DNA from 4 places in the Pseudomonas ekonensis genome. Region 1 is predicted to be linked to each of the others. Evidence: predicted binding sites of a transcription regulator. Region 1 holds the regulator's gene; each other region holds the start of a gene.
What was found. Region 1 encodes FliA, which starts transcription of late flagellar genes. Its sites were predicted from a motif close to CTAAAGTTTNNNNNNNNNNNGCCGNTAA; they were not measured.
Positions count from the first base shown of each region.

Region 2: motA (flagellar motor stator protein MotA) is a predicted target of FliA. The motif match lies at 5,595-5,622, and genes of this name have one in related genera.
Region 3: KVG96_RS03030 (flagellar protein MotY) is a predicted target of FliA. The motif match lies at 4,068-4,095, and genes of this name have one in related genera.
Region 4: KVG96_RS01410 (methyl-accepting chemotaxis protein) is a predicted target of FliA. The motif match lies at 5,586-5,613, and genes of this name have one in related genera.

Region 1 covers NZ_JAHSTS010000002.1:847,884-855,573, reverse strand. The annotation lists gene flhB (flagellar biosynthesis protein FlhB) at 1-320, shown strand, start outside; gene flhA (flagellar biosynthesis protein FlhA) at 575-2,704, shown strand; gene flhF (flagellar biosynthesis GTPase FlhF) at 2,716-4,056, shown strand; gene fleN (flagellar synthesis regulator FleN) at 4,170-5,000, shown strand; gene fliA (RNA polymerase sigma factor FliA) at 4,997-5,737, shown strand; gene KVG96_RS16865 (chemotaxis response regulator CheY) at 5,907-6,278, shown strand; gene KVG96_RS16860 (protein phosphatase CheZ) at 6,297-7,085, shown strand; gene KVG96_RS16855 (chemotaxis protein CheA) at 7,125-7,690, shown strand, end outside.
Region 2 covers NZ_JAHSTS010000002.1:1,956,906-1,964,595, forward strand. The annotation lists gene queG (tRNA epoxyqueuosine(34) reductase QueG) at 30-1,094, shown strand; gene KVG96_RS21960 (trimeric intracellular cation channel family protein) at 1,102-1,713, opposite strand; gene orn (oligoribonuclease) at 1,871-2,413, opposite strand; gene rsgA (small ribosomal subunit biogenesis GTPase RsgA) at 2,524-3,555, shown strand; gene motB (flagellar motor protein MotB) at 3,604-4,671, opposite strand; gene motA (flagellar motor stator protein MotA) at 4,675-5,526, opposite strand; gene KVG96_RS21985 (HDOD domain-containing protein) at 5,693-7,231, shown strand; gene rhdA (thiosulfate sulfurtransferase) at 7,271-7,690, shown strand, end outside.
Region 3 covers NZ_JAHSTS010000001.1:643,883-651,572, forward strand. The annotation lists gene grxD (Grx4 family monothiol glutaredoxin) at 1-303, shown strand, start outside; gene bfr (bacterioferritin) at 413-889, opposite strand; gene KVG96_RS03010 (bacterioferritin-associated ferredoxin) at 1,090-1,308, opposite strand; gene KVG96_RS03015 (peroxiredoxin) at 1,610-2,212, shown strand; gene rnt (ribonuclease T) at 2,287-2,958, opposite strand; gene pyrC (dihydroorotase) at 2,955-4,001, opposite strand; gene KVG96_RS03030 (flagellar protein MotY) at 4,161-5,069, shown strand; gene KVG96_RS03035 (argininosuccinate synthase) at 5,199-6,416, shown strand; gene KVG96_RS03040 (hypothetical protein) at 6,554-7,183, opposite strand; gene KVG96_RS03045 (response regulator transcription factor) at 7,602-7,690, shown strand, end outside.
Region 4 covers NZ_JAHSTS010000001.1:279,393-287,082, reverse strand. The annotation lists gene KVG96_RS01435 (energy-coupling factor ABC transporter permease) at 1-512, opposite strand, end outside; gene KVG96_RS01430 (DUF1780 domain-containing protein) at 706-1,332, shown strand; gene KVG96_RS01425 (DUF3094 family protein) at 1,476-1,649, shown strand; gene KVG96_RS01420 (NAD(P)/FAD-dependent oxidoreductase) at 1,713-3,011, shown strand; gene KVG96_RS01415 (HvfA family oxazolone/thioamide-modified RiPP metallophore) at 3,402-3,809, shown strand; gene KVG96_RS01410 (methyl-accepting chemotaxis protein) at 3,883-5,508, opposite strand; tRNA gene KVG96_RS01405 (tRNA-Pro) at 5,678-5,754, opposite strand; tRNA gene KVG96_RS01400 (tRNA-Lys) at 5,848-5,923, opposite strand; tRNA gene KVG96_RS01395 (tRNA-Pro) at 5,929-6,005, opposite strand; tRNA gene KVG96_RS01390 (tRNA-Asn) at 6,015-6,090, opposite strand; gene clpB (ATP-dependent chaperone ClpB) at 6,386-7,690, opposite strand, start outside.

The sequences.
Region 1 (7,690 bases):
ACGCGGTGGCGCTCAAGTACGACGCCGACAAGGGCGGCGCGCCGGTGCTGCTGGCCAAGGGCACCGACTTCCTGGCGCTGAAGATCCGCGAGATCGCCACGGCCAACGAGATCATGCTGCTCGAATCGCCGGCCCTGGCGCGTTCGATCTACCACTCCACCGAGCTCGAGGAAGAAATCCCCGGCGGCCTGTACCTGGCGGTCGCCCAGGTGCTGGCCTACGTCTACCAGATCCGCCAGTACCGCGCCGGCAAGGGCAAGCCGCCGGAGCCGCTCAAGGACGACCTGCCGATTCCGCCGGACCTGCGGCGCGATTCCTGAGTTCAGCGCCGATCACCGTCGCTCCCACAGGGAAACGCATTCCAAATGTAGGAGCGAGCCTGCTCGCGATAGCGGTTTGTCATTCACCTTTCAGTGGCTGGACGATTGCTATCGCGAGCAGGCTCGCTCCTACAAAAAAGCAAGGTAATCCCTTCTATTTCAATCCCCGGCAAAAGTTGGAAGGCTTTTTGCAGTAGCCGCCGTGCGCCCGCTTCGGGCGTCAAAAGTTTGCTTGAAAGGAACGGGGAAAACCGGTGGATCGCTCTCAGTTAATCAACAGTGCCCGCAGCAACCTGTCGGAGCTCAGCCGGGGCAATCTGGGTGTGCCGCTGTTGCTGCTGGTCATGTTGGCGATGATGATGTTGCCGGTGCCGCCGTTCCTGCTGGACGTGTTCTTCACCTTCAACATCGCGCTGTCCATCGTCGTGCTGCTGGTGTGCGTGTACGCCTTGCGGCCGCTGGATTTCGCCGTGTTCCCGACGATCCTGCTGGTGGCGACGCTGCTGCGCCTGGCGCTGAACGTGGCATCGACGCGGGTGGTGATGCTCCACGGCCAGGACGGCCATGCCGCCGCCGGCAAGGTGATCCAGGCCTTCGGCGAGGTGGTGATCGGCGGCAACTACGTGGTCGGCATCGTGGTGTTCGCCATCTTGATGATCATCAACTTCGTCGTGGTGACCAAGGGTGCCGGGCGGATTTCCGAGGTGAGCGCGCGTTTCACCCTCGATGCGATGCCCGGCAAGCAGATGGCGATCGACGCCGACCTCAACGCCGGCCTGATCGACCAGACCCAGGCCAAGGCCCGCCGGGCGGAAGTGGCCCAGGAGGCGGAGTTCTACGGTTCGATGGACGGTGCCAGCAAGTTCGTGCGCGGTGACGCCATCGCCGGCCTGCTGATCCTGTTCATCAACCTGATCGGCGGCATGGCCGTCGGTATCTTCCAGCACAACATGACCTTCGCCGACGCCGGCAAGGTGTACGCCCTGCTGACCATCGGTGACGGTTTGGTGGCGCAATTGCCATCACTGCTGCTGTCCACCGCCGCCGCGATCATGGTGACCCGTGCCTCGGGTTCCGAAGACATGGGCAAGCAGATCAACCGCCAGATGTTCGCCTCGCCCAAGGCGCTGGCCGTCGCGGCCGGCCTGATGGCGATCATGGGGCTGGTGCCGGGCATGCCGCACTTCTCCTTCCTGACCATGGCGGCCCTGGCGGCCGGCGGCGCCTACCTGTTCTGGAAGAAGCAGAACGTGGCCAAGGTGCAGGCTCTGGAAGAGGTCAAGCGCCAGCAGGAACTGCTGCCGTCGCCGGCCCGCGCCCTGGAGACCAAGGAGCTGGGCTGGGACGATGTGACGCCGATCGACATGATCGGCCTGGAAGTCGGCTACCGCCTGATCCCGCTGGTGGACCGCAACCAGGGCGGGCAACTGCTGGCGCGGATCAAGGGCGTGCGCAAGAAGCTCTCCCAGGACCTGGGCTTCCTGATGCCCACCGTGCACATCCGCGACAACCTCGACCTGGCGCCGAGCGCCTACCGCCTGACCCTGATGGGCGTGATCCTCGCCGAAGCCGAGATCTACCCGGAGCGCGAACTGGCGATCAACCCGGGCCAGGTCTACGGCACGCTCAACGGCATCACCGCCAAAGATCCGGCTTTCGGCCTTGAGGCGGTGTGGATCGAAGTCAGCCAGCGCGCCCAGGCGCAGTCGCTCGGCTACACCGTGGTCGACGCCAGCACCGTGGTGGCGACCCACCTGAACCAGATTCTGTACAAGCACTCCAGCGAACTGATCGGCCACGAGGAAGTGCAGCAACTGATGACCCTGCTGGCCAAGAGCTCGCCGAAGCTGGCCGAAGAGCTGGTGCCGGGGGTCGTCACCCTGTCGCAGTTGCTCAAGGTGCTCCAGGCGTTGCTGGCCGAACACGTGCCGGTGCGCGACATCCGCAGCATCGCCGAAGCGATCGCCAACAACGCCGCCAAGAGTCAAGATACCGCCGCGCTGGTGGCGGCCGTGCGGGTCGGCGTATCCCGCGCCATCGTCCAAAGCATTGTAGGCACTGAGTCCGAGCTGCCTGTGATCACCTTGGAACCAAGGTTGGAACAAATTTTGCTCAATAGTCTGCAAAAGGCAGGACAAGGCTCGGAAGAGGGCGTTCTGCTGGAGCCGAGCATGGCCGAGAAGCTGCAGCGTTCGCTCATCGAAGCGGCCCAGCGTCAGGAAATGCAAGGCCAACCGGTGATCCTGCTGGTGGCAGGCCCGGTCCGCGCGATGCTCTCGCGCTTCGGTCGCCTGGCAGTTCCCGGACTGCACGTGCTGGCCTACCAGGAAATTCCGGACAACAAGCAAGTGACCATCGTTGCGACAGTAGGGCCCAACGGCTGAGGTAGTGGTTTATGCAAGTTAAGCGTTTTTTCGCCGCCGATATGCGTCAGGCCATGAAGCTGGTTCGTGATGAGCTGGGCGCTGATGCCGCCATCATCGGCAACCGCCGCATCGCCGGCGGTGTCGAGCTGACCGCGGCGCTGGATTACAAACTGTCGGCGCTGGCCCCGCGCGTGCCGAACATGGAACTCGAAGACGAGCTGCGCAAGACCCAGTCGCGCATCGTCACCGCCCAGGCCGAGCTGAGCCTGCGCGGCGAAGCCGACGGCAACACCAACCGTCAGTTGTTCGCCGGGCTGCCGTTGACCGCCGGCTTGCCGCTGACCGCCGCCGAACCGTTGTCGGAGCCGGCCTACGCCGCACCGGCCCGTCCCGCACCGGCGCCTGCGCCGGCCCCGGCCGGTGTCGATCCGCGCGCCCTCGACTCGATGCGTTCGGAGCTCAACAGCCTGCGCGAGCTGATGGAAGTTCAGCTCGGCACCCTGGCGTGGAACCAGTTGCAGGGCAACCGTCCGGCCCAGGCCAACCTGTACCGCCGCCTGCAGCGCATCGGCCTGTCGGGCCCGCTGTCGCGCGACCTGCTGGCGATGATCAGCGACGTCGAGGAGCCGCGCCAGGCATGGCGCATGCTGCTGGCGCACCTGGCGCGGATGATCGGCGTGCCGGAGGTCGAACCGCTGGAAGAGGGCGGGGTGATCGCCATGGTCGGCCCCGCCGGCATGGGCAAGACCACCACCCTGGCCAAGCTCGCGGCGCGTTACGTGCTCAAGTACGGCGCGCAGAACATTGCCCTGGTGAGCATGGACAGCTTCCGCATCGGCGCCCAGGAACAGCTCAAGACCCTGGGCCGGATCCTCAATGTGTCGGTGACCCACGTCGATCCGGGCCAGTCCCTGGTGCAGGCGCTGGACCCGCTGCTGCGCAAGCGCGTGGTGCTGATCGACACCGCCGGCCTGCAGGCCAGCGATCCGGCGCTGCGCATGCAGCTGGAAAGCCTGGCCGGCCGCGGCATCCGCTCCAGGAACTATCTGGTTCTGGCCACCACCAGCCAGAAACAGGTGCTGACGGCCGCTTATCACAGTTACAAGCGTTGCGGGCTCGCCGGTTGCATCCTGACTAAACTGGATGAGACGGCCAGCCTCGGCGAAGTGCTGAGCCTGGCGATCAGCCACGAACTGCCGGTCGCCTACCTGACCGACGGCCCGCGGATCCCGGATGACCTGCATCTGCCGCGCCGTCACCAACTGGTCAGCCGCGCCGTCAGCGTGCAAATGCAGGAAGAACCCAGCGAAGAAGCCATGGCCGACATGTTCGCTGATATCTACCACAGCCCGACCAAGCAGGTCGGCTGAGGTAATGAACAGTTTTTGTACCTACATCGATGGCCTGCCACGCATTGTTCCGGTCGTGAACGCGCAGCCAGTAATGTGGCCTCCGTCTATGCAAGACAAGGTAAAGAAATAACATGGGCAGCATGCATCCCGTACAGGTGATCGCGGTGACCGGCGGCAAAGGTGGCGTCGGCAAGACTAACGTGTCAGTGAACTTGTCCCTGGCGCTGGCAGAGCTTGGCCGTCGGGTCATGCTGCTGGACGCCGACCTGGGTCTGGCGAACGTCGACGTTCTGCTGGGCCTCACACCCAAACGCACCCTGGCCGACGTGATCGAAGGCCGCTGCGAGCTGCGCGACGTGCTGCTGCAGGGCCCCGGCGGGATCCGCATCGTGCCGGCCGCCTCAGGCACCCAGAGCATGGTGCACCTGAGCCCGGCCCAGCATGCCGGCCTGATCCAGGCCTTCAGCGACATCGGCGACAACCTCGACGTGCTGGTGATCGACACCGCTGCGGGCATCGGTGACTCGGTGGTCAGTTTCGTGCGCGCCGCCCAGGAGGTGCTGCTGGTGGTCTGCGACGAGCCGACCTCCATCACCGACGCCTACGCACTGATCAAACTGCTCAACCGCGACTACGGCATGAACCGTTTCCGCGTCCTGGCCAACATGGCCCAGAGCCCGCAGGAAGGGCGCAACCTGTTCGCCAAGTTGACCAAGGTCACGGATCGCTTCCTGGACGTCGCCCTACAATACGTCGGCGCGGTGCCTTATGACGAAAGCGTGCGCAAGGCGGTGCAGAAGCAGCGTGCGGTCTATGAAGCCTTCCCGCGTTCCAAGTGCGCCCTGGCCTTCAAGGCGATCGCTCAAAAGGTCGACACCTGGCCGCTGCCCGCCAACCCGCGCGGCCACCTCGAGTTTTTCGTCGAGCGTCTCGTGCAGCAAACGGCAGGGCCTGTGCTATGACCGCCAGCGGTATGAACCTGTACAAGAAGTCGGCGCGCGATGCGCAGTACGAGCTGATCGAGCGTTATGCGCCGCTGGTCAAGCGCATCGCCTACCACTTGCTGGCGCGGTTGCCGGCCAGCGTGCAGGTCGAAGACCTGATCCAGGCCGGGATGATCGGCCTGCTCGAGGTCTCGAACAAATACGACGCCAGCAAGGGCGCCAGTTTCGAGACCTACGCGGGCATCCGGATCCGCGGCGCGATGCTTGACGAGGTGCGCAAAGGGGACTGGGCACCGCGCTCGGTCCACCGCAATACCCGCATGGTCAGCGACGCGATTCGCGCGATTGAAGCTAAAACCGGCCGTGACGCTAAAGATCACGAGGTTGCGGCCGAACTCCAATTGAGTCTCGACGATTACTACGGGATTTTGAACGACACCCTGGGCAGCCGGCTGTTCAGTTTCGACGACCTGCTGCAGGACGGCGAACACGAAGGGCTGCATGAGGATGGCGCCAGCGCTCATCTTGAGCCGTCGCGCGATCTGGAAGACGAACGCTTCCAGGCGGCGCTGGCGGACGCGATTGCCAATTTGCCGGAGCGCGAGCGACTGGTGTTGGCGCTGTACTACGACGAGGAACTGAACCTCAAGGAAATCGGTGAGGTCCTTGGCGTCAGCGAATCGCGGGTCAGCCAGTTGCACAGCCAGTGCGCGGCCCGTTTGCGGGGGCGTTTGGGGGAGTGGCGAGCGCGCTGAAGGCAGTGTGGGGACACTGCGAACGAGGCTGGTGCGGTGGTGAGCGGCACCGGTCTCGATCCGTTGTGCTCCAGACAGTCATCGAGAGTGCCTTGCCGGATTGAATGAAATGGCGCGTCCCGTTGCCGGGCGCGTTTAAGACTGCTTGGAGGTCGAATTGAACAAAGACATGAAAATCCTCATCGTTGACGATTTCTCAACGATGCGGCGGATCATCAAGAACCTGCTGCGTGACCTGGGGTTCACCAACACCGCCGAGGCCGACGACGGCAACACCGCGTTGCCGATGCTGGAAAGCGGGCACTTCGATTTTCTGGTCACCGACTGGAACATGCCCGGCATGACCGGCATCGACTTGCTGCGCAAGGTGCGCGCCGACGAGCGCCTCAAGCACCTGCCGGTCCTGATGGTGACGGCGGAAGCCAAGCGCGAGCAGATCATCGAAGCGGCCCAGGCCGGCGTCAACGGCTACGTGGTCAAACCATTCACGGCCCAGGCTTTGAAAGAAAAGATCGAGAAGATTTTCGAACGCATCGGCTGATGAACGCGCGGGGGAGCTATGGAGCATAAAGAGTCTTCACAGGGCGACTTCGAGTCGACGCTGAAAAAACACGCGGTCGAATTGGTCGACAGCCTTGAAAAGGGCAAGTTCGGCGAGGCCGTGCAACTGATCCATGAGCTCAATCAGACCCGTGACCGCGGCCTGTACCAGGAAGTGGGCAAGCTCACGCGCGAGCTGCACAGTGCGATCGTCAATTTCCATATCGATCCGCACATGCCCCAGGCCGAAGAGGTGTCGCAGATCACCGATGCGACCGAGCGCCTTGGCTATGTGGTCAAGCTGACCGAGAACGCCGCCAACCGCACCATGGATCTGGTGGAGAGCGCAACGCCGGTGGTCAACGCGCTCGCTGACGAAGCCCAGGCGCTGAGCGCCGATTGGGGCCGGTTCATGCGTCGCGAGGTCGGGGCCGAAGAGTTCCGCGAACTGGCGCGCCGGGTCGACGGTTTTCTGGCGCGCAGCAGCGCGGACAGCCGGGCGGTGTCGGGCAACCTGAACGACATCCTGCTGGCCCAGGATTACCAGGACCTGACCGGTCAGGTGATCAAGCGCGTGACCCAATTGGTCACCGAAGTCGAAAGCAATCTGCTCAAGCTCGTGCTCATGGCCAGTCAGGTGGACCGCTTTGCGGGCATCGAACATGACCGTGCGGCGATGCTTGCCGAAAAAGATCCGCAAAAACATCTCTCGCAGGGTGAAGGTCCGCAGATTCATGCCGATAAACGAGAAGACGTTGTGTCCGGTCAGGACGATGTGGACGATTTGTTATCCAGCCTTGGATTTTGAGTTTTTTTGGGTTTTTAGACCTGTAGGAGCACCCCATTAATGAGCTTCGGCGCCGATGAAGAGATCCTTCAGGATTTCCTGGTTGAGGCCGGCGAGATTCTTGAGCAACTGTCCGAACAACTGGTCGAGCTGGAAAGCCGTCCGGACGACGCAGACTTGCTCAACGCAATTTTTCGCGGTTTCCACACTGTAAAAGGGGGCGCCGGCTTCCTTCAGCTCAACGAGCTGGTGGAGTGCTGTCACATCGCCGAGAACGTGTTCGACATCCTGCGCAAGGGTGAGCGTCGCGTTGATGCGGAACTGATGGACGTGGTGCTTGAGGCGCTGGACTCGGTGAACAGCATGTTCGGCGAAGTCCGCGACCGCAGCCCGATCACCGCCGCCACCCCGGAACTGCTGGCGGCCCTGGCCCGCCTGGCCGAGCCGCAGTCGGCCGATGAGGCCGCGCCTGCCGCTGCGGAAGTGGTTGAGGAGCCGGTTGCCGAAAGCGCCTCGGGCGACATCACCGACAACGAATTCGAACAACTGCTGGACTCGCTGAGCGCCGTCAAGGCCGAAGCCGAGGCCCCGGCGGCTGCCGCCGCACCTGCGCCTGCGGGCGACGA
Region 2 (7,690 bases), 1.1 Mb from region 1:
CGCACCTCAGTTCCGGTTTCTCTCGCCTCATGTCCGCCATCACCACAGACCTCCCCGCCCTGGCCCAATCCATCAAGGACTGGGGCCGCGAGCTGGGCTTCCAGCAAGTCGGCATCAGCGGTCTGGACCTGGCTGAGCATGAGGGACACCTGCAGCGCTGGCTCGCGGCCGGCTACCACGGCGAAATGGACTACATGGGCGCCCACGGCAGCAAGCGCTCGCACCCCGAAGAGCTAGTGCCGGGCACGCTGCGCGTGGTCTCCCTGCGCATGGACTACCTGCCGGGCGACACGCACATGGCGCAGAGGCTCGCCCAACCGGAAAAGGCCTACATTTCCCGCTACGCCCTGGGCCGCGACTACCACAAGCTGATCCGCAAGCGCGTGCAGCAGCTGGCGGACCGGATCCAGGCACAGATCGGCCCGTTCGGCTTCCGCGCCTTCGTCGACAGCGCCCCGGTGCTGGAGAAGGCCATCGCCGAACAGGCCGGCCTGGGATGGATCGGCAAGAACACCCTGGTCCTGAACCGCAAGGCCGGCAGTTACTTCTTCCTCAGCGAACTGTTCGTCGACCTGCCGCTGCCGGTCGACCCGCCCCACGCCACCGAACACTGCGGCCGGTGCAGCGCCTGCCTGGACGTCTGCCCGACCAACGCCTTCGTCGGCCCCTATGTGCTGGACGCCCGGCGCTGCATTTCCTACCTGACCATCGAGCTTAAGAACGCCATCCCCGAAGACCTGCGGCCGCTGATCGGCAACCGGGTGTTCGGCTGCGACGACTGCCAGATCGTCTGCCCGTGGAACCGCTTCGCCCGCGCGTCCGGGGAAAGCGACTTCAAGCCACGGCACAACCTGGACAACGCCGAACTGGCCGAACTGTTCCTGTGGGACGAAGACACCTTCCTCAGCAGCACCGAAGGCTCACCGCTGCGCCGCGCCGGCTACGAGCGCTGGCTGCGCAACCTGGCGGTGGGTCTGGGCAACGCGCCGTCGAGCATTCCGGTGCTGGAGGCGCTGAAGGCACGCCGCGACCATCCGTCGGAACTGGTGCGCGAGCATGTCGAGTGGGCCTTGAAGCGGCACGGTGTCGCGTAGCGCCGGATCAATGCTCGTCGTTGTAGACGAACTTCGGCATTTCCCAGTGAAAACGAATGGCCAGCAGCCGCAGCAGGAAACCGCCGAACAGGGTGATCAGGATCGCCTGTTCGCTCGGTACGTTCAGGAACAGGCAGAGCATGTAGCACCACGCGGCGGCGAACGAGACGCTGGCGTACAGTTCGCGCCGGAAGATCAGCGGGATGTCGTTGCAGAAGATGTCCCGCAGGATGCCGCCGAACACCCCGGTGATCACGCCGCTGACCGAAGCCACCAGCATGCCGTGGCCCATTTCCAGGGCGGTCATGCAGCCGATCAGGGTGAACGCCACCAGGCCGACGGCGTCGAGCACCAGGAACAGTGAGCGCAGGTGGCGCATCCAGCGTGCGGTGAACACGGTGAGCATCGCGGCGGCCGAGGTCAGCACCAGGTATTCGGGATGCTTCACCCAGGTCAGCGGATAGTGCCCCAGCAGCACGTCGCGCACCGAACCGCCGCCGAGCGCCGTGACGCAGGCGATCAGCACCACGCCGAACCAGTCCATGCCGCGTCGGCCGGCGGACAGGGCGCCGGTCATGGCTTCGGCGGTGATGGCGATCAGGTAGAGCATCAGCAGCATGGTGGCGGTCCTGGCAGGAAGGCGCGCAGTCTAGCCATTTCGCGGCCGCACCAGAAGGGGGCGGATGCGCCGTGGCGAGGGAGCTTGCTTGCGTCGGAGGGCGGAGCACTCCCATGCGCCCTTTCAGGCAGGACGCGCCTGCGGGGACTGCGGCGGCTCAGAACTTGATGAAGTGCTCGCGGTAGTGGCGCAGCTCGGCGATGGACTCGCGGATGTCGTCCAGGGCCAGGTGGGTGCTGCCTTTCTTGAAACTGTCGCGCACGTCCGGCGCCCAGCGCGCAGCCAGCTCCTTGAGGGTGGAGACGTCGAGGTTGCGGTAGTGGAAGTAGCTTTCCAGCGACTTCATGTGGGCGAACAGGAAGCGCCGGTCCTGGCAGATGCTGTTGCCGCAGATCGGCGACTTGCCCTTCGGCACCCACTGCTCCAGGAAGGCGATGGTTTCGGCTTCGGCCTCGGCCATGCTCACGCGGCTTTCGCGCACGCGCTGGGTCAGGCCCGAGTTGCCGTGGGTGCGGGTGTTCCACTCGTCCATACGGGCGAGGACGTCGTCGCTGTGGTGGATGGCGATCACCGGGCCTTCGGCCAGGGTGTTCAGTTCGCTGTCGGTGACGATGGTGGCCATTTCGATGATGACGTCGGTGTCCGGGTTCAGACCGGTCATTTCCAGGTCGATCCAGATCAGGTTCTGCGGGTTCTGCATGATTCGGCTCCTAAGCAATGGTGCGCAGTTTAGCCTAGGCGGGTGGCCGGGCGTGCTAAACTCGCCGCCGTTTTACCCATTCGATGCATTCTTTTTATTACGGAACACCCATGGCCAAACGCCAACTCAACCGCCGCCAGAGCTGGCGCATCGAAAAGATTCAGGGCGAGCGCGCCGCCCGCGCCGCCAAACGCGAGTCCTCGGCCGTCGAGGCCCTGGAGGGCGGCGACCTGGGCCCGGAACAGCACGGCCTGGTGATCGCCCACTTCGGTGTGCAGGTCGAGGTCGAGGCGACCGACGGCGATCAGGCCGGCCAGGTGTTCCGCTGCTACCTGCGCGCCAACCTGCCGGCGCTGGTGACCGGCGACCGGGTGGTCTGGCGCGCGGGCAACCAGGGCATCGGCGTGATCGTCGCGCAACTGCCGCGCAGCACCGAGCTGTGCCGTCCGGACAGCCGCGGCCAGCTCAAGCCGGTGGCGGCCAACGTCGACATGATCGTCATCGTCTTCGCCCCGCTGCCCGAACCCCACGCCAACCTGATCGACCGCTACCTGGTGGCGGCCGAGCACGCCGGCATCCGCCCGCTGCTGCTGCTCAACAAGTTCGACCTGATCGACGAGCAGAACGCCCCGGCGCTCAATGCGCTGCTGGCGGTCTACCGCACCCTCGGCTATCCGGTGCTGGAAGTCTCGGCGCACCACGGCAACGGCATGGAGCAGCTGCAGCAGTTGCTCGACGGCCGCATCAGCGTGTTCGTCGGCCAGTCCGGCGTCGGCAAGTCGTCGCTGGTCAACAGCCTGCTGCCGGAGGTGGAGACCCGCGTGGGCCCGTTGTCGGAATGGTCCGGCCAGGGCACCCACACCACCACCACCGCGCGCCTGTTCCACTTCCCCGGCGGCGGTGAGCTGATCGACTCGCCGGGCATCCGCGAATTCGGCCTGGGCCACGTCAGCCGCGCCGACGTAGAGGCCGGCTTCATCGAGTTCGAAGACCTGCTCGGCACCTGCCGCTTCCGCGACTGCAAGCACGACCGCGAACCCGGCTGCGCCTTGCTCAAGGCCCTGGAAGACGGGCGCATCCAGCAGCAGCGGATGAACAGCTACCGCTCGATCATCGCCAGCCTGCCCGACAACGGCTACTGAACCGCCGGACACAAAAAAGCCGCGAGACCATCGCGGCTTTTTTGTGGGTCACTGCTTCGGCGCAGGCGCGGCGGGCGCCGCCGGTGCCGGAGCCGGCGCATGGGCGCCCGGCTCGGTCGGTTTCGGCAGCGGGTCGTCGAACAGGTTCAGCCGTTCGCGCAACTCGTGCGGCGCCACCGGTTGCTGATCCGCCGGCAAGGCGTTCGGATCGGCCGGGGTGGCCGGTGCGGCGCCTTCCTGGCCGTCGGCCGGTTTCGCCGGGTCGGCGCCCTGGGAGCCTTCGATGGCGGCCTGGGCCTTCTTGGTCAGCACCACGATGTCGATGCGGCGGTTGACCGGGTTGAACGGGTTTTCCTTGTCGAACAGCGCCGACGAGGCATAACCCACCACCCGCGCCACCTGCGACTCCGGATAGCTGCCCGCCACCAGGGCACGCCGGGCGGCGTTGGCGCGGTTGGCCGACAGCTCCCAGTTGCCGAAGTCGCCGTTGCCCACGTAAGGCTTGGCGTCGGTGTGGCCGCTGATGCTGATCTTGTTCGGCACCGCTTTGATGGTGTCGGCCATGGCCAGCAGGATGTCTTCGAAGTACGGCTTCAGGCGCGCAGAGCCCGAGTCGAACATCGGCCGGTTCTCGGCGTCCATGATCTGGATGCGCAAGCCGTTCGGGGTGATCTCGAACAGGATCTGATCCTTGAACTTCTGCAGCTGCGGGTTCTCTTCGACCTTGTTCTGCAGTTCCTGCAGCAACAGCTCCAGGCGTTCCTTCTCGACCTGCTCGGCCATGCCCTCGACCTGCTCGGTGTCGACCGTGACCTTGTCCGGCTGCGGCTGCGACTTCACCTCAGGGTTGAGGGTGTTTTCCGGCGCCAGGGTCGGCGTGCCGCCCAGGTCGATGATGTACGGCGTACCGCTTTCGGAGAAGCCGACCGGATCCTTGAAGTAACCGGCGATAGCGATCTTCTGTTCGGGGGTGGCGGTGGACAGCAGCCACAGCACCAGGAAGAACGCCATCATCGCCGTGGCGAAGTCGGCGAAGGCGATTTTCCAGGCGCCGCCGTGATGTCCGCCACCGTAGCGCTTGACGCGCTTGATGATTATCGGCTGGTTGTTTTCCATGGCTTAACGACCGCGAACCGCTTGTTCCAGCTCGGCGAAGCTCGGACGGTGCGCCGGGTACAGGACCTTGCGGCCGAACTCCACGGCCAGCGACGGCGGCATGCCGGAAGCCGAAGCCACCAGCGAGGCCTTGATGGCTTCGTAGACGTTCAGCTCTTCCTTGGCGTCATGGGCCAGGGAATGGGCCAGCGGGCCGAAGAAGCCGTAGGCCGCGAGAATACCGAAGAAGGTACCGACCAGCGCCGCACCCACGTGCAGGCCGATGGATTTCTGGTCGCCTTCGCCCAGGGAGGCCATGGTCACCACGATACCCAGTACCGCCGCGACGATACCGAAGCCGGGCATGCCGTCGGCGATGCCGTTGACCGCGTGGGACGGGTGCTCCAGTTCTTCCTTGAGGCTGAACAGTTCCATGTCGAACAGGCCTTCGAGCTCGTGCGGGGCCATGTTGCCGGAGGACATGATGCGCAGGTAGTCGCAGATGAACGCGGTCATGCGCTCGTCTTTGAGCACGGCCGGGTACTTGGCGAAGATCGGGCTCGCGGCGGCGTCTTCGATGTCGCCTTCGATGGCCATCATGCCTTCGCGGCGGCTCTTGTTGAGGATCTCGTAGATCAGGCCCAGCACTTCCAGGTAGAAAGTGTGGCTGAAGCGCGAACTGAACATGCCCAAGGCTTTCTTGAACACGTGCATCGTCATGTAGCCGGGGTTGGCCTGAAGGAAGGCGCCGAGGGCCGCGCCGCCGATGATCATCACCTCGAAGGGCTGGATCAGGGCCGCGATCTTGCCGTGGGAAAGCACGTATCCGCCGAGCACGCTCGCGAATACGACGATGATGCCGATAATTTTAGCCATAGATAGAAAGTACTTGTTTAAGTCGGGTTCAAGGTCATATTCGGAAGTTAAAAAATCTCTTCTTCTACTTATCGGCAAAACTGCGCCAGACTATAGGCAGTTCAGGCGAAAAGCCAATTTAGCCCATGCCGGGCGCGTCTTTTGCAGATCAAGATCCCGTCCCGACATGGCTAATGAAACGAACGTCCCACACGCAACACCGAATACCCTCGACGGTTGGGTCAAGCTGCTCGACGGCGTCCGCCTGCCGGTGCCGCAGTCGGCCCACGACCGCGTCTGCCGGGCGATCCGCGACAACCGCAGCTCGCTGCGCGACATCGCCAACCTGATGCAGGACAGCCCCGCGCTGGCCCTGAGCATCATCCGCGAAGCCAACCGCCACACCCAGGGCAGCATGGCGGAGCCGGCGGAGAACCTCGAAGTCGCCATCAACCGCCTGGGCCTGGCCCGCACCGAAGAACTGCTTGCGCGCCTGCCCGCCGAGCCCGACGGGCAGATTCCCCAGGCCCTGCGCCAGCTGCAGATGATCAGCCAGCACGCCACGCAACAGGCCAACGGCTTCTTCGCCGGCCGCCTGGCGCGGCTGTGGCAGGACATCCACTGGGGCAGCCTGCTGTTCCTGTCGCCGCTGTGGCCCCTGGCGCTGACCCACCCCAAACTGCTTGAAGAATGGGAACTGCGGGTGATCCACAAGGGCGAATCGGCCCGCAACGTGGAGCGGCAACTGTTCGGCGTGCGCCTGCTGAAGATCGGCCAGGCGCTGGTCGATGCCTGGCGTCTGCCGATCTGGGTGCAGCAGGGCTACCGGCTGCTGCTCAACGAGCGGCGCGAACTGGTCAAGGTGCTGCGCATCGCCCGCGACAGCGAGCATCCGCTGCGCCAGCAGAACCGCCTCGACGACGACCCGACCCTGCGCCACTGGCTCAACCAGCCGGCCAACACGGTGCTGCTGGCCAATGGCCTGGCGCTGTCGGCGCAGCAGGCCTGGGACTGCCCCCACAGCGAGCGCTGGCAGTACCTGACCAGCCTCTACCTGCAGATCCCCATGGACGAGGTGCAGCAACAACTGCACCAGCAGGCCGCCAACAGCGCGCGCCAGCATTTCATGCCGGACCTGTGGCACCCCGCCGTGTCGCTGCTCTGGCCGTGGGGCACCCGCCGCGTCCCGGCCGGACTGCTGCCGCCCGCCGCCCCCAGCGCCGAAGAGCTGGCCAAATGGCGCCGGCAATGCGCCGAGCTGCTGGCCGAGCCAAGCCGCTTCACCAACGCCATGCACCTGACCATCGCCGCCCGCGACGCCCTGGTGGCCAGCGGCATGCGCCGGGTGATGATCCTGATGGCCGACCGCACCCATTCCAACCTGCGCGTGCACCAGACGGCCGGGCTGCCGCCGGAGGCCGCCGCGCTGAATTTTGCGGTCAGCCAGAGCACCGTGCTGCAGCGCCTGCTCGCGCAGCAGGCCCAGGTGCGCATCACCCCGGACAACAACGCGCAGTTCTCCGCCCTGCTGCCGCCGGCGCTGCGCACGCTGTTCCGCGGCGAACACCTGTTCCTGCGCTCGCTGGTGAACAACGGCCGGGTGATCATGATCGTGGTCGCCGACCAGGGCGGCGGGCCGTTCGCCGACGTCACCGTGCAGGCCTTCGGCAAAACCGCGCAGTGCATCGAGAAAGCCCTGCACAGCTTTAGCCACCGCAGCCAATGACAGCTACAATCGTTTCCCTTTGTGCTCTGGAGACCTCACATGTCTGACTTCTCTGGCCTGGCGCTGGTGATCGAGCCGAGCGACCTGCTCCCGCGCCTCGATGCCCCCAACCTGATCCTGGTGGATCTGACCAGCCCTGCCCGCTACGCCGAGGGGCACATTCCCGGCGCACGCTTCGTCGACCCCAAGCGCACCCAGCTCGGCCAGTTGCCGGCGCCGGGCCTGCTGCCGTCCCGGGACAAGCTCGAAGAACTGTTCGGCGAACTGGGCCACCGCCCGGATGCGGTCTACGTGGTCTACGACGACGAAGGCGGCGGCTGGGCCGGGCGCTTCATCTGGATGCTCGACGTGATCGGCCACCACCACTACCACTACCTGGACGGCGGCCTGCCGGCCTGGCTGGCGGAAGGCTCGCCGATGTCGATCCAGGTGCCCAAAGCGGTCGGCGGCCCGGTGCCC
Region 3 (7,690 bases), on a different contig from region 1:
AACACCATTCTGCTTTACATGAAAGGCTCGCCGAATGCCCCGCAGTGTGGCTTCTCCGCGAAAGCCGCGCAGGCCGTGATGGGCTGTGGCGAGAAGTTCGCCTACGTCGACATCCTGCAGAACCCGGAAATCCGCGCCAACCTGCCCAAGTACGCCAACTGGCCGACGTTCCCGCAGCTGTGGGTCGCCGGTGAACTGGTCGGCGGCAGCGACATCATGGCTGAGATGTTCGCCAACGGTGAGTTGCAGACCCTGATCAAGGACGCGTCCGCCAAGGCTGCTGCGGCCAAGACCGACGCTTGATCCTTGCCCTCGGGTTCCGGCATCGGCCGAAACCCGGGCGCCAACGAAAAGCCCCGCCTCTCGAAAGAGGGCGGGGCTTTTTGTCGGGTCGCGTTCAGCGGGCGGTCAATTACTCGTCGTCGCCCATCTGCGACTGCAGGTAGTTCTCCAGGCCGATCTTGTCGATCAGGCCGAGCTGGGTTTCCAGCCAGTCGATGTGCTCTTCTTCGGATTCAAGGATGTCTTCGAGCAGTTCACGGCTGCCGAAGTCGCCGACGGATTCGCAGTGGGCGATCGCCACTTTCAGGTCGGCGTGGCCGGTGCGCTCGATCTTCAGGTCGCATTCCAGCATTTCCGGGGTGTTCTCGCCGATGAACAGCTTGCCCAGGTCCTGCACGTTCGGAATGCCTTCCAGGAACAGGATGCGCTTGATCAGCTTGTCCGCGTGCTTCATCTCGTCGATGGATTCTTTGTACTCGTGCTTGCCGAGCTTGTTCAGGCCCCAATCTTCATACATGCGCGCATGCAGGAAGTACTGATTGATCGCGACCAGTTCATTGGCAAGGATCTTGTTGAGATGCTGGATGACTGTAACGTCGCCTTTCATGATGGGAGTCCTGCCCTGTAATAGCTGTATATAGGGCAGAGTTTGATCCCGACAATTACGGGTGTCAAACCTAAGTTATTGAATAATATATGAAATTTAATCGGAATAAGAATGTTTGTGTTCTGCGTCTAGACGCTAAGCGATTGATTTACGGGCATAAAAAAACCGGACATATGTCCGGTTCTTTGAATGGGGGGTGTTTATGCGGCGGTAAATTCTACCGGATAAGGGATCGCGGCCTGGGCGGTCTGCAGCTTGGTCAGGGTTTCGCGGACCACTTCCTTCGCCAGGCAGGCGCATTTGCCGCATTGGCTGGCCACGCCGGTGGCCTGACGGACTTCCTTATAGCTGCAGCAGCCTTCATAGATCGCTTCGCGGATCTGTCCGTCGGTGACGCCAGTGCAGAGGCAAACATACATAAGGGATAACCGTCGCTGGTGGTGACTCGATTGCGATGGATCTTAATGTTAACGAGAATGATTGTCAAAGTGCTTTCCCTGGCGTTTTTGACACGGCGACGGATGGCTGACGAACGGCGATGTGTGGCCCGTTGCCTGCACCGTGCCGGGGCCCGCCCGCGAAAAACCTTTAAGGACAGGGCAAACGTGCAGTGTATGATGGTCGCCCCTTGCGAAGAGGATCCGTGTCACAGGGCTGTCGCCTGAGGGTGGCAGGCTGGCCCGGACCCTGAACTTCAAGTCTATACACCAGGAGATATCCATGAGCGTACTCGTAGGCAAACAAGCCCCTGACTTCACCGTACCGGCCGTACTCGGCAATGGCGAGATCGTCGACAGCTTCACCCTGTCCTCGGCCATCAAAGGCAAATACGGCCTGGTGTTCTTCTACCCGCTGGACTTCACCTTCGTCTGCCCGTCCGAGCTGATCGCCCTGGACAACCGCATGGCCGACTTCAAGGCGCGCAACGTGGAAGTGGTCGCCGTGTCGATCGACTCGCACTTCACCCACAACGCCTGGCGCAACACCCCGGTCAACAACGGCGGCATCGGCCAGGTGAAATACACCATGGCTGCCGACATGAAGCACGAAATCGCCAAGGCCTACGACGTTGAGTCCGAAGGCGGCGTGGCTTTCCGTGGCGCGTTCCTGATCGACGACAAGGGCGTCGTCCGCTCGCAGATCGTCAACGACCTGCCGCTGGGCCGCAACATGGAAGAGCTGATCCGTCTGGTCGACGCGCTGCAGTTCCACGAAGAGCACGGCGAAGTCTGCCCGGCCAACTGGAAGAAAGGCGACAAAGGCATGAACGCTTCGCCGGAAGGCGTTGCGGCTTACCTGACCGAGAACGCTGCCGCCCTGTAAGGCGCAACGTCGAGGCACAAAAAAACCGGCTCCAGTGGCCGGTTTTTTTGTGTGCGGGATTTGTCAGGCGCCGATCAGTCGTCGAAGTCTTCCCAGCCGCCCATCTGCTTCCAGCGGTTGACGATGCCGCAGAACAGCTCGGCGGTCTTCTCGGTGTCGTAACGCGCCGAATGCGCTTCACGGCCGTCGAAGTCGATGCCGGCCGCCTGGCAGGCCTTGGCCAGAACGGTCTGGCCGTAGGCCAGGCCGGCGAGGGTCGCGGTGTCGAAGCTGGAGAACGGATGGAACGGATTGCGCTTCATGTCCAGGCGCGCAACCGCCGCGTTGAGGAAGCCCAGGTCGAAGCTGCTGTTGTGACCCACCAGGATCGCCCGCTTGCAGCCGTTGGCTTTCAGCGACTTGCGTACGCCGCGGAAAATGTCGGTCAGCGCAGTCTCTTCGCTGACCGCCATGCGCAGCGGGTGATCGAGCTTGATCCCGGTGAACTCCAGTGCGGCCGGTTCGATGTTGGCGCCTTCGAACGGCTCGACCCGGAAGAAATAGGTGTGGTCCGGGTACACGAAACCCTTTTCATCCATGGCGATGGTGGTCGCGGCGATCTCCAGCAACGCGTCGGTGGCCGAGTTGAAGCCGCCGGTCTCTACGTCGACGACGACCGGCAGGTAGCCGCGGAAACGCGCTGCCATCGGATGGCGTGCGCCGCCGCCCTGACCGTCCAGTTCATCGTCGAAATGGTCTTCACTCACGCGTGTTCCTCCAGCAGGCGCCAGCGCAGTTTTTCACCGGCGCGCAGCGGGATGACGTTCAGCTCGCCGAACGGCAGGCTGGCAGGGGCGGTCCATTCTTCGCGGACCAGGGTGATGCGGTCGGTGTTGGCCGGCAACCCGTAGAAGCGCGGGCCGTTGAGGCTGGCGAACGCTTCGAGCTTGTCCAGCGCGTTGCGCTGTTCGAACGCTTCGGCATACAGCTCGATGGCGGCGTAGGCGGTGTAGCAGCCGGCGCAGCCGCAGGCGGCTTCCTTGGCGTGCTGGGCGTGCGGCGCCGAGTCGGTGCCGAGGAAGAACTTCGCGCTGCCGCCGGTGGCCGCGTCCAGCAGGGCTTCCTGGTGCGTGTTGCGCTTGAGGATCGGCAGGCAATAGAAGTGCGGCCGGATCCCGCCCACCAGCATGTGGTTGCGGTTGTAGAGCAGGTGATGGGCCGTGATGGTCGCGCCGACGTTGGCCGAGGCCTCGTTGACGAACTGCACGGCGTCGCCGGTGGTGATGTGCTCGAACACGACCTTGAGGGTCGGGAAACGCTCGACCACGCGGCGCATGTGCTCGTCGATGAAGATCTTTTCGCGGTCGAACACGTCGACGTCGCCACGGGTGACCTCGCCGTGGATCAGCAGCGGCATGCCGACTTCGGCCATGGCCTCCAGCGCCGGGAAGATCTTGTCGATGCTGGTGACCCCGGAGTCGGAGTTGGTGGTCGCGCCGGCCGGGTACAGCTTGGCGGCGTGCACGAAGCCGGTGGCCTTGGCCTGACGGATCTCTTCAGGCTGGGTGCGGTCGGTCAGGTACAGCACCATCAACGGTTCGAAGCGGCTGCCGGCCGGACGGGCAGCGAGGATCCGCTGACGGTAGCCGTCGGCCTCGGCGGCATTGCGCACCGGAGGTACCAGGTTGGGCATGATGATGGCGCGGCCAAAGGTGCGCGCGACATCCGCAACGGTATTGGTCAACACGGCACCATCGCGAAGGTGGATGTGCCAGTCGTCGGGACGCAGCAGGGTCAGGCGGTCGGACATGAGGGGATTCCAGGCGGGTCAAACTGTAGGGAATGCTACCGGAAAAGACACTTGCAGGCACTCGCTATCAAGTTTTGCGAAAAGCGACCGATAGACATCAGGTATGCCGTAAACATGTGTGTGTCGGTCCTTTTGTAACAGGAACCCATGGAGCCTCCCGTGCGCCAGCGTTATTTAGCCTTGCTCAGTGTGTTCGCCAGCCTTCCCGCGATGGCGCTCACGTACCAGACCCGTCTGGAGAACATTGAGTGGACGGTCGAAGGCGACAAGTTCGAATGCCGCCTGACGCAGCCGGTCACCGACTTCGGCTCGGGGCAGTTCGTGCGCAAGGCCGGCGAGCAGGCGACGTTCCGCCTCAACGCCTACAACGCCATGCTCGGCGGCGGTTCGGCGACGTTGCTGGCGGCCGCCGCGCCGTGGCAGCCGGGACGCGACGACATCAACCTGGGCACCGTCAGGCTGGGCAGCGGCAACGTGCTGTTCAACAGCTCCCAGGCCCAGGCCGGGCGCCTGATCAGCGGCTTGATGGACGGCCGCAGCCCTGTGGTGCGGCACGCCTCGGGCGATGGCCGGGTTTCGGAAGTGCGTTTGCTGCCGGTGAAGTTCAGCAAGGCGTTCAACGATTACCAGACCTGCGTGGCCAAGCTGCTCCCGCAGAATTTCGACCAGGTCAAGCAATCGCAGATCGGCTTCCCCGGCGAAGGCACCGAGCTGGACGCCGCCGCCAAGGCCAAGCTGCAAGTGATGCTCGAATACATGAAGGCCGATCCGACGGTCAACCACATCGAGCTCGACGGCCATTCCGACAACAGCGGCAACCGCCTGACCAACCGCGAACTGTCGCGCCGCCGGGCGCTGGCGGTGGTGGATTTCTTCAAGGCCAACGGCATCCAGGAATCGCAGATCACCGTGCGCTTCCACGGCGAACGCTACCCGCTGGTGCCCAACACCAACGCCGCCAACCGGGCGAAGAACCGCCGGGTCAACGTGCACCTGGCACGGGTGGCGCCGACAACGGCCCCGGCGCCTCAGGCCAGCACACCCGCCAACGCCGCAGCGACGTCCTGACCTGCGGCGCATCGTCGCGCCCTCGACAGATTCTGTCGCTTTGTCGTCTTAAGCTGTCGCGCCTCTGTAAATTATCGCGTTTGAGCGGTAGACTCCTCGGCTTTCCGTACAACCCCGTGGAGTGATGGCATGGCGGACGTAAACAAGGTCGTTCTGGCGTATTCCGGCGGCCTGGACACTTCGGTGATCCTCAAGTGGCTGCAGGATACTTATAACTGTGAAGTGGTGACCTTCACCGCCGACCTCGGTCAAGGCGAAGAGGTCGAGCCGGCCCGCGCCAAGGCCCAGGCCATGGGCGTCAAAGAGATCTACATCGACGACCTGCGCGAAGAGTTCGTGCGCGACTTCGTGTTCCCGATGTTCCGCGCCAACACCGTCTATGAAGGCGAGTACCTGCTGGGCACCTCCATCGCCCGTCCGCTGATCGCCAAGCGCCTGATCGAGATCGCCAACGAAACCGGCGCCGACGCCATTTCCCACGGCGCCACCGGCAAGGGCAACGACCAGGTGCGTTTCGAGCTGGGCGCCTATGCGCTCAAGCCAGGCGTGAAAGTGATCGCTCCATGGCGCGAGTGGGACCTGCTGTCCCGCGAGAAGCTGATGGACTACGCCGAGAAGCACGGCATCCCGATCGAGCGTCACGGCAAGAAGAAGTCCCCGTACTCGATGGACGCCAACCTGCTGCACATCTCCTATGAAGGCGGCGTTCTGGAAGACACCTGGACCGAGCACGAAGAAGACATGTGGCGCTGGACCGTCTCCCCGGAGAAGGCTCCCGACACCCCGCAGTACCTGGAACTGACCTACCGCAACGGCGACATCGTCGCGCTGGACGGCGTCGAGATGACCCCGGCCACCGTGCTGGCGACCCTGAACAAGATCGGCGGCCAGCACGGCATCGGCCGTCTGGACATCGTCGAGAACCGTTACGTGGGCATGAAGTCCCGCGGCTGCTACGAGACCCCCGGCGGCACCATCATGCTGCGCGCCCACCGCGCCATCGAGTCGATCACCCTGGACCGCGAAGTGGCCCACCTGAAAGACGAACTGATGGCCAAGTACGCCAGCCTGATCTACACCGGCTACTGGTGGAGCCCTGAGCGTCTGATGCTGCAGCAGATGATCGACGCCTCCCAGGTCAACGTGAACGGCGTCGTACGCCTGAAACTGTACAAGGGCAACGTGATCGTCACCGGCCGCAAGTCCGACGACTCGCTGTTCGACGCCAACATCGCGACCTTCGAAGAAGACGGCGGCGCCTACAACCAGGCCGACGCGGCGGGCTTCATCAAGCTCAACGCGCTGCGCATGCGCATTGCCGCCAACAAGGGCCGCAAGCTGTTCTGAGCCGGCATGAAACGGCCACCTTGCCCCTGAGGCACGGTGGCCGCTCAGCAAGCCGACTGCGTGGCTGACCGGTTCCGGTCAGCCTCCTTTTCCGCTGTTCATTCCATCGCTGCAATGGCGAGGCCGCCCGTTCGTTTTCACACCCGCCGGACGATGTCCAATTCTTGCGAGCAAACGTTGTAGACGACGCAGACGGTTCGGTCTGACATTTTCTTCGGCTGCTTCAACGGCTTCGGCGCAGGGCTGCTCAACGTAACGATTGGATCGGCGCTGACCAGGAACAGGACGATGCGCCCCGACGGTTTGTCGGCGTGCGGAATGTTCTCCAGAAGTGTCGCCATTTGTTCGGATGCGTCCAGTTCCCGCGCGTCGACGATGTGGAGTGTCTTCATCAGTTTGGGCAATTGCACATAAGGCAGCGTCGTCGGGCCAGGCAGGGAACGTGTTCCCGGGGGATCGTGCGTGGTCTGTGCCTTCGACGTCCCGTTCGTTTCATCCGCCGCAGGTTCCGTTGGGTCGAAGGCCTTCAGAAAGCTCTTGTCGTTGCCGAAGTCCGAAGGCGCATACAGGGAGCGGTAGTTGAAGTTGAGCGTAATGAAGAACAGGAGCAGCAAGTAAAAGGGAAAACTGATGAGGAACCAGACATAGACTTCGCGTTCGTTATCATCGAGAAACGGCAGGGAAACAGCGGCCGAAGTTTCAGATATGAAAGAGAAGATGGCAATGACACTGATGGGGTTGGTGATTTTGTTGCGGAACTTGATCATAGGTTTGTCCTTCAGGATTTCTGACGATAAAAGTGCTGCGGTCGAGGCGGTAAAGATGCCGCGATTCAGAAGTTTATGTGTTTAACGTTTATATTAATTTTAGGGGGGTGGAAATAACCGGCTTGTTTCCTTTTTTATCGGAGACAAACGCCAGGGTCGGAAAAGATCGAGTGAAGGTAAAGGATTCTTACGCCGCAGCGGGAGGACAACACGTACGCGTGGGGCGAGTGAGGTGGCATGAGGGTTTCTGCATGGAAGTTTGATTTTTCCTGAGGTGCATCTTTTTGTAGGAAAAGTCTTTGATAGGCGTAAGGGATGTCTCTCGCTGCTGATGCGCAGGAACTCTTGCCTGCCATGGGTGAATTGACTGCGCTATTGTGCGGGCTCTAAAAATTCGAACAGCGAACTGGACTTGCTCATGAATAAAGTGCTGATCGTGGATGATCATCCTGTCATTCGTCTTGCGGTGCGAATGCTGATGGAACGACATGGCTACGAGATCATCGC
Region 4 (7,690 bases), on a different contig from region 1:
GCGAACAGGCCGTCGTACCACAGCAGCGCCAGGCTCGACACCAGGCACAGCAGCGCCGCCAGCGCAGCGGCGAAGAAGCCGGAACAGAAGATGTACACGAACGGGTTGCGTGGCTGGGCGCGCTCGACCAGGACCGCCACGCATTCGGTGACGAGCACCGGCAACAGGATCAGCAACGTGCCGTTGACCCCCACCGCCGCCAGGTCCTGGCGCCCGAGCAGCACAAGCCCGGCCTGCGCCACCAGCCCGCCGACGATCGCCAAGGGCCAGTCCAGCAGCAGCGTCACCGCCGTCATGCCGATGAAGTGGTACGACACGCCGGTATCGAAATCCCGGCGCACCAGCCACAACAGAAACAACGCGAACACAGTGCCGAACAGCAGGTGCTGACGCCGGCTGTCGCTGAACAGTTCGACCCACGAGGCGCTCCAGACCGCCCACAGCAAGACCGGCAAATAGATCAGCCAGCCCAGGGTCAGACTCGTGGAAGACAGCAGTTCGGCACCGATCATGATTCCCTCATTTTTTGCGACAAATTCCCTTGCGGCAGCTGTGGCAGTCTACACCCCCACAACGCTGCTCAACGCAAGGCCTGAGCCCGCCGCAAACCCTCTGGGGACGATGAGGCATCCTGCCGATGCCTTTGGTGAGCAGGACCGACGCAAATCTATCTGCCTGTCGCATTTGAACGCTAAGCTTGGGCCTATGGATGACTCAGACTACCTGCGCCTGCTGACCATCGCGGCCGAGCAAGCCAACGCCTTCCTGTCCAATGCCCGCAAATGGGAGCGTGAGCGTTGGGTCTGCCAGCGCCTGCTGCAAGGCCTGAACATTCCCTATCGGGCCGATGAGTTCGCCCCGGCCGGGGAGCCGCCGGACGTCTTGTTCCGCGACGCCAATTTCGAGGTGTTCTTCGTCCTCGACGAAGGCCGCCGGCTCAACGACGAATGGCGCGACGAACTGCAGCGCCGGCGCAGCGCGTTTTCCCTGAGCCAGCTGGTGCGCCGCGAAGCCAAGCCGCGGCGGATCCCGGCCAACGAGTTCCTCCTGCGCCTGGCGCCGACCCTGCGCAAGAAGGCCCACAACTACAAGGAACGCGGCATGGACCTGGGGGAGCTGGACATCATCGCCTTCGCCAGCCTCAAGCGCGAAGTGCTGGACCTGAACAGCCATTTTCCGCCGCCGACCGAGTACCTGCGCCAGGGCTGGCGCTCGCTGTCGCTGGTCGGGCCGACCTTCGCCCGGGTGCTGTTCGCCCACCCGGACGCGCCGGACTTCCTGCGCAGCAACCTGGGGCGCAGCATCGTGTTCGACGTCGGCATCAGCCTTTAGCCCTTGGCAGGATGGCGCAAACACCGGTCGGATGTTAAAAAAGCGCAATCATTCGCCCGGATGCCCTGCGCCGTTCAACGCGCGCAGGCAAACCGCTGTAACGTCTGCGCATCCAGCAACGTCTATCCCTGACGAGGCCTCACATGACCAGCCGCCTGAACCCCGATGACCAGAAGCATGTCGAAGAGTACCTGCAACTGTCCCAGCACCGCGTCGAGCGCCGGCCTTTCCGGCCGTGGATGCTCCTGGTGCTGGTGGTGGCGGTCACCGTCGGCCTCGGCCTGTTGAGCCGACTCATCAGTTACCTGACGCTATGAGCTGCCTTGCGCTCGCTCGGGTAACCACGACAACGATTTCCTTTAGCCTTGCGAGTTGTTCCCATGTCCCATCGTATTGTCATTGTCGGCGGCGGCGCCGGCGGCCTGGAGTTGGCTACCCGTCTGGGTAAGACCCTGGGCAAGCGCGGCACCGCCAGCGTCATGCTGGTCGACGCCAACCTGACCCACATCTGGAAACCGCTGCTGCACGAAGTGGCCGCCGGATCGCTGAACTCCTCCGAAGACGAACTCAACTATGTCGCCCAGGCGAAATGGAACCACTTCGAGTTCCAGCTGGGGCGCATGAGCGGGCTCGACCGTGCCGCGAAGAAAATCCAGCTGGCCGCCACCTACGACGAAAACGGCATCGAACTGGTGCCCGCCCGGGAAGTGCCCTATGACTCCCTGGTGATCGCCGTCGGCAGCACCACCAACGATTTCGGCACCCAGGGCGCGGCGCAGCATTGCCTGTTCCTCGACACCCGCAAACAGGCCGAGCGCTTCCACCAGCAGTTGCTCAACCACTACCTGCGCGCCCATGCCGGCCAGAACGAAAGCGACGAGCAGATCAGCGTGGCCATCGTCGGCGCCGGCGCCACCGGCGTCGAACTGGCGGCCGAGCTGCACAACGCCGCCCATGAGCTGGCGGCCTACGGCCTCGACCGGATCAAGCCGGAAAACATGCACATCACCCTGATCGAAGCCGGTCCGCGGGTGTTGCCGGCCCTGCCGGAGCGGATCAGCGGCCCGGTGCACAAGACCCTGGAAAAGCTCGGGGTCAACGTGATGACCAACGCGTCGGTCAGCGAAGTCACCGCCGACAGCCTGATCACCGCCGACGGCAGCCAGATCAAGGCCAGCCTCAAGGTCTGGGCCGCCGGGATCCGCGCGCCGGGCTTCCTCAAGGACATCGACGGCCTGGAGACCAACCGCATCAACCAGCTGCAGGTGCTGCCGACGCTGCAGACCACCCGCGACGAGAACATCTTCGCCTTCGGCGACTGCGCCGCCTGCCCGCAACCGGGCACGGACCGCAACGTGCCGCCCCGCGCCCAGGCTGCGCACCAGCAGGCGTCGCTGCTGGCCAAGTCGCTGAAGCTGCGGATCGAAGGCAAGGCGTTGCCGGAGTACAAGTACACCGACTACGGCTCGCTGATTTCTCTGTCGCGCTTCTCGGCGGTGGGCAACCTGATGGGCAACCTGACCGGCACAGTGATGCTGGAGGGCTGGCTGGCGCGGATGTTCTACGTGTCGCTGTACCGCATGCACCAGATGGCGCTGTACGGGCCGTTCCGCACGGCGATGCTGATGCTCGGCAGCAAGATCGGCCGGGGCACCGAGCCGCGCCTGAAGCTGCATTGATGTAGAAGCCTGCAGGAGCGAGCCTGCCCGCGATGCGGTGATCCAGACGAAATGATCTCGCCTGGGCCGACGCCACCGCGAGCAGGCTCGCTCCCACGCAGTGACCGCAGATCCTGATTTCACCCACCCAACCCTGTGGGAGCCAGCCTGCTGGCGATGACGCCGGTGAGGTCGACACCGGGCTGGATCAAGCCGCTAATGTTCGACCCGCACCAGAGCCAGTGTTTCTCACTGTATCCCGCCCCCGCATTTCCCGCCTTCGCTTACAAACGCCTCGCCCCGCGACACAGTCGCGATACATCGGCGCCGCCTAATGGCCACACCCGAGCGCACCCGCGCCGGCAAATGCCCTTAACGCGTGGTTGCACTGAGCAACCGTAGGAGAATGCAATGTCCCGTACCTCGAAAATCGGCAAGAACTCCATTGGCCTGGTCGGCGCCGTGCTGGCCGGCGGCCTGATGCTTTCCGGCTCGGTGTTCGCCGCCCAGCCGCTGGCCCAGGGCTACATGGTCGCCTCGGCCGAAACCTCGGTGAAGACGCCGGAAGGCAAATGCGGTGAAGGCAAATGCGGCGATGCCTCGATGGCCAAGACCGACACCGATGGCGACGGCAAGGTGTCCCGCGCCGAGTTCCTGAAGGTCGCGCCGAAATCCGACTTCGACAAGATCGACACCAACCATGACGGCTTCATCGACGAGCAGGAAGCGTACAACAACGTCAAAGCCAACTTCGAAGCCAACGGCAAGAAAATGCCCAAAGGCCTGTTCGAACACCTGAAAGATCAAGACGGCGCCTGATTGCCCGCCTGATGTCCGACACACAGCCGCGCATTCTCCTACGAGAAGCGCGGCTTTTTCGTGCCCGCAGAAGTCAGAGGCGGAAACGCCGCACCATACCCTGCAAGGCATTGGCCAGTTGCGACAGCTCATGGCTGGAGGCGCTGGTCTGGTCGGCCCCGGCCGCCGAGCGCACCGACAGGTCGCGGATGTTCACCAGGTTGCGGTCCACTTCCCGCGCCACTTGCGCCTGCTCTTCGGCGGCGCTGGCAATCACCAGGTTGCGCTCGTGGATCTCGTGCACCGAGGCCGTGATGGTCTGCAGCGCCTCGCCCGCCCGTTCGGCCAGCACCAGTGTCGTGGCCGCTCGGGAGGCGCTGGCCTGCATCGACTCCAGGGCCAGGCCCGATCCGCTGCGCATGCCTTGCACCATCTGTTCGATTTCCTGGGTCGACTGCTGGGTGCGGTAGGCCAGTGCCCGCACCTCATCGGCCACCACCGCAAAACCCCGGCCGCTCTCGCCCGCCCGCGCCGCCTCGATGGCGGCGTTGAGCGCCAGCAGGTTGGTTTGCTCGGCGATCGCCCGGATCACGTCGAGCACTTTGCCGATGTCCTGAGACTGGTCGGCCAGGGACTGCACCAGCTCGCCGGTGTGCTGCACTTCGCTGACCAGGGCATTGATGGCCTCGGCGGTCTCGCCGACCCGCTCCTGCCCCAGGTGCGCCGACTCGCTGGACTGGCGCGTGGCGTCGGAGGTGGACACGGCATTGCGCGCAACCTCCTCCACCGCCGTGGTCATCTCGTTGACCGCCGTCGCCGCCTGTTCGATTTCATTGTTCTGCTGTTGCAGGCCCTGGGTGCTGTCGAGGGTGACGGCGTTCAGCTCATCGGCCGCGGTGGCCAGTTGCGTGGCCGAACCGCTGATGCCCTGCAGGGTCTCGCGCAGGTTCTGCTGCATGGTCGCCAGCGCCTTGAGCAGGCGGCTGACCTCGTCGTTGCCGCGGGCTTCGATCGGACGGGTGAGATCGCCGCCGGCCACGCTTTCGGCGGCGTCCACCGCGCTCGCCAGCGGACGCACGATGCTGCGGGTCAGCAACATGGCCAACGCCACGGTGGCCAGGGCCGCCAGCACGATGAACAGGCTGACGATGGTGCGCGAGGTCTCGTAGTGCGCGGCGGAGTTCTGGCTCTCGGCGGCGACCTGTCGGGTGAACAGATCCGCCAGGTCGCTGAGCTGCTTGCCGGAGCCGTCGACCACGGTCTTCATGTCGACCAGCAGTAGCCTGGTCAGCTCATCGCGCTTGCCTTGTTCGGCGAGGACGAAGGATTGGGCGATGCCGGTGCGGTAGGCGGCGAAGGTTTTCTTGAACTGGTCGTACAACTGCTGCCCCTCAGGGGTGACCACCAGCTTGTCGTAGGCGGCGATCTTCTCGCTCAGCTCCTTGTCGCGGGTGTCCATCTGGCTGCGGTAGGCGGCGACGTTCTTCGGATCCGGATCCAACGCCATGCGCAAGGAGATGGTGCGGATGCGCAGCATGATCTCGCGGATTTCGTCACCGCCACGGATGCTCGGCAGCCATTGGGTTTCCACCGCGACCTCGCTGTCGCGGATGCTCGACATCTGCCCCAGCGAAAACACCCCGAGCAGCGCCACCAAAACCGCGATCACAGCGAATCCCAGTGCGGCACGGGGAGCAATGTTCAACTGACGAAGCAACATGACGAACGCCCTTTTTCTTGTATTGGCCAGGTTAGAGGGCGAACGGCACGGCGGCCTGCCCCTCTTTTGCTAGCGGGCTATCGGCAAGTTGTACGATGACTTGAATGAAATTGCGTTTCTGACGGGCAAAAAAAATCCCCGCATCTTTCGATGCGGGGATTTCTTTGTATGGTCGGGGTAAGGGGATTCGAACTCCTGACATCCTGCTCCCAAAGCAGGCGCGCTACCGGACTGCGCTATACCCCGGTAAAAAAAAGGCACCTTCGAAAGGCGCCTTCTGCGAACAGAGCTTTTGGCGTCTGATCTTAAGATTCGATTCCAGCGAACTGGTTTCAAAAATGGTGGGTCGTGTAGGATTCGAACCTACGACCAATTGGTTAAAAGCCAACTGCTCTACCAACTGAGCTAACGACCCAAATATGGTCGGGGTAAGGGGATTCGAACTCCTGACATCCTGCTCCCAAAGCAGGCGCGCTACCGGACTGCGCTATACCCCGGTTTGAAATTGGCTCCGTGACCAGGACTCGAACCTGGGACCCAATGATTAACAGTCATTTGCTCTACCGACTGAGCTATCACGGAACTACATATTTCAAGTTACAACAGTGAGGCTTGCCTCACCTCCGCCACCCGTTCGCATCGCTGCGTTCGTGTGTCTGAGGCGCGCTATTCTACAACCTAGAACACCTCTGTCAACCCCCTAAATTGCTTTCAAGTTAATGATTTGCAACTTATTTCGGATTTCAACTCAGTGAGCTGAAGCCCTGCGGGTGACTGACTGCGGGGCGCACTTTACAAGCCTTTTCCTTTGAGTTCAACAGCCTGGCGAAAAAAAAGGCCTCGCGATGGGCGAGGCCTTCTTCTTTGGCGCCGAGCGTCAGCTGAACGCGATCTCGTCGTTCTCCACCACACCGGTCGCCGTTTCGCCCGGCATGAAGCGTCCGGACAGGATCAACTGCGCCAGCGGGTTCTCGATCCAGCGCTGGATCGCCCGTTTCAGCGGACGTGCGCCATAGACCGGGTCGTAGCCGACGGCAATCAGCTTGTCCATCGCCTCCGGGCTCAGCTCCAGCTTCAGCTCGCGCTCGGCCAGACGGCTGCGCAGGCGGCCCAGCTGGATCTCGGTGATGCCGGCGATCTGATCCCGCGCCAACGGCTCGAAGATCACCACTTCGTCGACCCGGTTGATGAACTCCGGCCGGAAGTGGGTGGAAATCGCGTCCATCACCGCCGCACGCTGGGCCTCGCGGTCGCCCACCAGTTCCTGGATCTGCATCGAGCCGAGGTTGGAGGTCATCACGATCACCGTGTTGCGAAAATCCACCGTGCGCCCGTGGCTGTCGGTCAGGCGTCCGTCCTCCAGCACTTGCAGCAGGATGTTGAACACGTCCGGGTGGGCCTTCTCGACTTCGTCCAGAAGGATCACCGAGTACGGCTTGCGCCGAACCGCTTCGGTCAGGTAACCGCCCTCTTCATAGCCCACGTAGCCCGGCGGCGCACCGATCAACCGCGCCACGGAGTGTTTCTCCATGAACTCGGACATGTCGATCCGCACCATCGCCTCTTCGGTGTCGAAGAGGAACTCGGCCAGCGCCTTGCACAGCTCGGTCTTGCCGACCCCGGTCGGGCCGAGGAACATGAACGAGCCGCTCGGCCGGTTCGGATCCGCCAGCCCGGCGCGGGAACGCCGCACGGCGTTGGCCACCGCCACCACCGCCTCGTCCTGGCCGATCACACGCTGATGCAGCAGGCTTTCCATCTTCATCAGTTTGTCGCGCTCGCCTTCGAGCATTTTCGACACCGGGATGCCGGTCCACTTCGACACGACTTCAGCGATTTCCTCTTCGGTCACCTTGCTGCGCAGCAACTGGTTCTCGCTCTTGCCGTGCTGGTCGACCATCTGCAGGCTGCGCTCCAGGTCCGGGATCACCCCGTACTGCAGCTCGGCCATGCGGTTGAGGTCGCCCTTGCGCCGCGCCGCTTCCAGTTCCTGGCGGGACTGCTCGATCTTCTGCTGGATCTGCGCAGAGCCCTGGACTTCGGCCTTTTCCGAGTTCCAGATCTCTTCCAGGTCCGAATACTCGCGCTCGTGGCGGTCGATTTCTTCCTGAAGCTTCTCCAGGCGCTTCTTCGCCGCGTCGTCGCTTTCCTTCTTCAGCGCCTGGGATTCGACCTTCAGCTG